Regions from separate parts of the Pseudazoarcus sp. NS34 genome, predicted to be linked through region 1. Evidence: riboswitches for the same ligand, from Rfam matches in the RefSeq annotation. Region 1 holds a riboswitch; the other holds the start of a gene.
The links. Region 1 has a riboswitch for thiamine pyrophosphate ahead of AC6H0N_RS00370 (TonB-dependent siderophore receptor). Riboswitches for the same ligand answer to the same signal wherever they lie in the genome.
Positions count from the first base shown of each region.

Region 2: linked by a shared signal. The riboswitch ahead of thiD (bifunctional hydroxymethylpyrimidine kinase/phosphomethylpyrimidine kinase) and the one ahead of AC6H0N_RS00370 (TonB-dependent siderophore receptor) in region 1 are both predicted to bind thiamine pyrophosphate.

Region 1 is NZ_BAAKIZ010000001.1:77,135-79,580, forward strand. Features, by position in the region: gene AC6H0N_RS00365 (TonB-dependent siderophore receptor) at 1-1,184, shown strand, start outside; TPP riboswitch at 1,322-1,420, shown strand; gene AC6H0N_RS00370 (TonB-dependent siderophore receptor) at 1,489-2,446, shown strand, end outside.
Region 2 is NZ_BAAKIZ010000004.1:129,654-132,099, reverse strand. Features, by position in the region: gene thiC (phosphomethylpyrimidine synthase ThiC) at 1-579, opposite strand, end outside; gene thiD (bifunctional hydroxymethylpyrimidine kinase/phosphomethylpyrimidine kinase) at 726-1,559, opposite strand; TPP riboswitch at 1,619-1,720, opposite strand; gene AC6H0N_RS13990 (TMEM165/GDT1 family protein) at 1,801-2,391, opposite strand.

The DNA of each region.
Region 1 (2,446 bases):
TCAACCACCAGATCAACGGCTATGACGCGCCGCTGGGCGCCGTCGGTGGCGGCAACCCCGACCCGTCCGACGGTTCGGGCACCAACATGTGGGTGGGCCGCTATGTCGGCAAGACGCGCGCCAACGCGGCCGACTTCTACGCCAACGGGCCCTTTGACCTGTTCGGTCGCAAGCACGAACTGGTGCTCGGCGGCGGGCTCAGCGACCGGCGCTGGACCAACAAGGGCGACGGCCCGAATGTGGGCTACCCGACGGCTGTCGACGATTACTACGAGTGGGATGGCAACGTTCCCGAACCGGACTGGAACGACCCGGCCGCATGGCACGGCGAGAACGACGAAACCACGCGTGAGAAAGGCCTCTACGCCACCGCACGCTGGAACCTGCGCGACGACCTGAAGCTGATCACCGGCGCCCGCGTGTCGAGCTACAAGGCCGAGACCATTCAGGAATCCGGCGTGGTCGTGCCCTACCTCGGGGTGGTCTATGACCTGAACGATACCTACTCGGTGTACGGCAGCTACACCGGCATCTTCAAGCCGCAGTCGCGCCGCGATGAGTCGGGCAGCACGCTCGATCCGCTGGAAGGCACCAACATCGAGCTGGGCATCAAGAGCGCCTTCCTCGGTGGCCGCGTGAATGCCAGTGCCGCGATATTCCAGCTCGAACAGGACAACTTCGCCGAAGCCACCGGCGGACTGACCCCGGACGGCGGCACGGCCTACCGCGCCATCAGCGGCGTCAAGACCAAGGGCGTCGAGCTGGAGCTGTCGGGCCAACTCAACGACTTCTGGAACCTGCACGCCGGCTACAGCCACAGCGTCTCGCGCCGCCAGGGCGAGAAGGTCTCCACCCTCGCCCCCGCCAACCAGGTAACGCTGTTCGCCACCTACAAACCGTGGGGCCAGAGCAGCCGCCTGACGCTGGGCGGCGGTGCGCGCTGGCAGGACGAGACCTGGGGCGACGTGAACAACCCGGCCGCCGGCGGCATGGTCAAACACACGGTGGATGACTACTGGGTGTTCGACGCCATGGCGACCTATCGCTTCGACGACAACCTGACCGGCTCGATCAACATCAACAACCTGTTCGACAAGAAGTACTACACCATCTTCAACGCCTACAGCACCTACACCTGGGGCGAACCGCGCAGCGTCAATGTGTCGCTGAAATACAGGTTCTGAGCCCTCCCCCCTCTCCGGCCATGCGCTGCATGGCCGGGTTCTTTGCATCCGGGCAACACGTTAGGCGATCTCGACTTGCCCCACGTCAACATCCCGGAATCCAGCTCTTTGGCGTCGGCTTGCCCGATGCTAGTATCGCGGCACGCTAGGGGTCCTGAAGACGTCGTCTTCGGGTGAGAAAGACCCTTGAACCTGACCTGGATAATGCCAGCGTAGGGAAGCATGACGTTCATGGGGTGCCCTCCGCCCCGCTGTCTCGTCCGCCCCTTCGCGCGCAGTCCTCACGCGATCGAGTCGAACGAAGATGCCCTTCCTGCCCCGCCCCCCGAAATTGCTCGCACTGCCCGCAGTGCTCGCGCTGTCGTCCGTCGCTTTTGCACAGGACGTCGAACCCGCTGAAATCACCCTGCCCGATGTCGTGGTGAGCGACACCGCTGCATCCGACGAGATCGGCCGCAAGGCCAGCGTGGGCGGCTTCTCCGAAGCGCCGCTGCGCGAGACACCGGCCTCGATCACGGTAATCACGCAGCAGCAGATGCAGGAGCGCGGCATCCGCAGCGCCACCGAAGCCGGCAAGTACGACGCCAGCGTGCAGAACTCCTACAACGCGGTCGGCCTGTCGGACCGTCTGGCGATCCGTGGCTTCGAGCTCGACTACGGCTCCAGCTACCGCAAGGACGGGCTGGTGATCCTGGGCACTTCGCCGGTCGCGCTGGAGAACAAGGAACAGATCGAGATCCTCAAGGGCCTGGCCGGTCTGCAGGCGGGTATTGCCTCGTCCGGCGGCGTGCTGAACTACGTCACCAAACGCCCGACCGACGTACCGCTGCGCACCGTCACGCTGGAAACCAGCGAGCGCGGCACGCTGTACGGCGCGGTGGATCTGGGTGGGCGCACCGAAGACGGCCGCTTTGGCTACCGCCTCAATGCGGCGGCCTCCAAGGTGCGTTCGTATGTGCGCGGCTCGAACGGCGAGCGGCAGTTTGTTTCGGGCGCCTTCGACTGGCGCCTGAGCGAGCGTGCGCTGCTGCAGTTCGACCTCGACCGCATGCACAAGTCGCAGCTCTCGGTGCCGGGCTTTCAGCTGCTGGGCGGCACCACGGTGCCGAAGAACGTGAGCGCCCGCGACATGCTCAACAACCAGCCGTGGAGCAGCCCGGTGGTCGACGACACCACCAACTACGGGCTGAAGTTCAGCTACGACCTCAACGACGACTGGCGCACCGAACTGTCGGTCAACCACCACACGCTGCGCCGAGACG
Region 2 (2,446 bases), on a different contig from region 1:
GCTCTGGCCGGGGTGCTGGCGCAGCATCATCGCGGCCATCTTCTCGCCCTTGGGGCCGGCCGCGCGCAGCGACTCGATGTACTGCTCGCGGTTCAGGTTCTCGCGGATGGCGATGAACTCCATCTCCGGCGTGATGATGCCCTGGCGCGCGTAGTGCATCTGCGTGACATTTGCGCCGGCCCTGGCGCGCAGCGGCTGGCGGTGCAGGTCCGGGAAGCGCAACTCATCCAGCGACTTGTCGGCAGCGCGCAGGCGGCCGAACTCGGAACTGAGGTCGGCCAGTTGCTCGGTATCACCGCGCTCCGCTATCCAGGCCTGACGCAGTGCAGGCAGGCCCGAGCGAACGTCGATGCGGGCATTCGGGTCGGTGTAGGGCCCCGAACAGTCATACACATAGACCGGCGGGTTGTGCTCGAAACCCATGGATTCCGAGGTGTCGCTCTGCGTGATCTCGCGCATTGGCACGCGGATGTCGGAGCGCGAACCCTGGACGTAGACCTTGCGTGAATTGGGTAGCGGCGCGACTGCGGCCGCGTCCACGTGGGCGTTGGCGGCGATGAATTTCTCATTGGCGTTCATGAACGTCTCCTGCAGCGTTGTATGCCATGTGAATGGCGACGAGGAGCCGGGCGGAATGCGCACGCGTACGCGCATGTGCTTGTGTTGTGCATCAGTACACCCGGACGAGCGGCCAGGGCGGCCGCGAACCAGCAATCAGCGGCGCGTCAGCGCCACAGAGCGTGGAAGTGGTGTACCGGGCCGTGGCCGCTGCCGACCGAGAGCTGGCCGGATGCGGCAATGGCGCGCAGCAGATAGTCGCGTGCGCTGCGTACCGCGGTTTCGACCGGGGCGAGGCCCCCGGCGGACTGAGGCAGCAGGGCTGCGATGGCGGAGGACAGGGTGCAGCCCGTGCCGTGGGTGTTCTTGGTTTCGATGCGCTGTGCCGGCAGTTCGATCATGCGATCGCCGTCGAACAGCAGGTCCATCAGCTCGCCGCCGGGCAGGTGGCCGCCCTTGAGCAGCACCCAGCGCTGGGACGTGGTCGGCAGCAGTTCGCGCAGGCGTTCGGCGGCGCGATACATGGCCTTGACCGAGTCGGGCTCGCTGCATTCGAGCAGCACGCCGGCTTCGGGCAGGTTCGGGGTGATCATGAAGCTTTGCGGCAGCAGTGCCTCACGCAGCATGGCCACGGCTTCGCGTGCCAGCAGGTGATCGCCGCTCTTGGCCACCATCACCGGGTCGCACACCACGAACGATGCCTTGAAGTGCTCGAGACGGTCGGCCACGGTGCGCACGATGTCGGCGGTGCCGAGCATGCCCAGCTTGACGGCGTGGATTTCGACATCCGCAAACAGGGTGTCGATCTGCAGACGCAGGAAGTCGATCGGCGGCGTGTGTACACCGGTGACGGCTTGGGTGTTCTGGGCGGTGAGTGCGGCAATGACGCCGCAGCCATAGGCGCCCAGCGCCGAAAAGGCCTTGAGATCAGCCAGGACCCCGGCGCCACCGCTGGGGTCTACGCCAGCGATGCTGACAACGTTCGGAATGCTGCGGGTCATTGCTGGCCCCCTGTCGAACGAGGGGGCTGGGCGGGCAGGCCGCGGAGCGGAGTAGAGCAGGCGTTCATTGCGCGTTTTCCTACGCCGGTGCTAACCGGTTCAGGTTCCAAGGGTATTTTCTCAGCCCGCTCAAGCGATTGCGGGCACCCCCAACGAAGGTGCGAAGACTATCTCAGCACGCCGGGTGCTGACAACCACACAGATCAAGATTTTGCCGTCAAAACGTCGTTCGGGCGGCGTTTCAGCCCTGCCAGGCCCCGCTCAGGGCGACGACGCCGAGCACCGCAAACAGCGCAGCAGCGATTGCGTGGATCAGCCGGATGGGCATGCGGTGCGCCAGACGGTCGCCGACCAGTACCGCCGGCACGTTGGCGATCATCATGCCCAGCGTGGTGCCGAGCACGACGGCCACGAAGGCCTCGTACTGCGCGGCCAGCGCAACCGTGGCGACCTGGGTCTTGTCGCCCATCTCGGCAAGGAAGAAGGCGATAAGTGTTGTCGTGAACACGCCCATGCCGCTCTTGAGTTGCACATCGTCGGCATCGAGCTTGTCTGGAATCAGGGTCCACACCGCCATCGCCAGAAAGCCGATGCCAAGCACCCAGCGCAGCACGTCGGGCCCCAGCAACTGCGTGAGCCAGGTGCCGACCGCACCGGCAAACGCGTGGTTGGCGATCGTCGCCACGAAGATGCCGAGCACGATGGGGCCGGCGCGGCGATAGCGCGCGGCCAGCATGAAAGCCAGCAGTTGGGTTTTGTCGCCGATTTCGGCGAGCGCGACGATGCCGGTCGAAACCAGGAATGCGTCGAAGGGCTGTGCGGTGAAATTCATGAGGTCCTCCGGGCCGTGGTGTGAACCGATGACCGACGCACTCCCGGCCCGAACA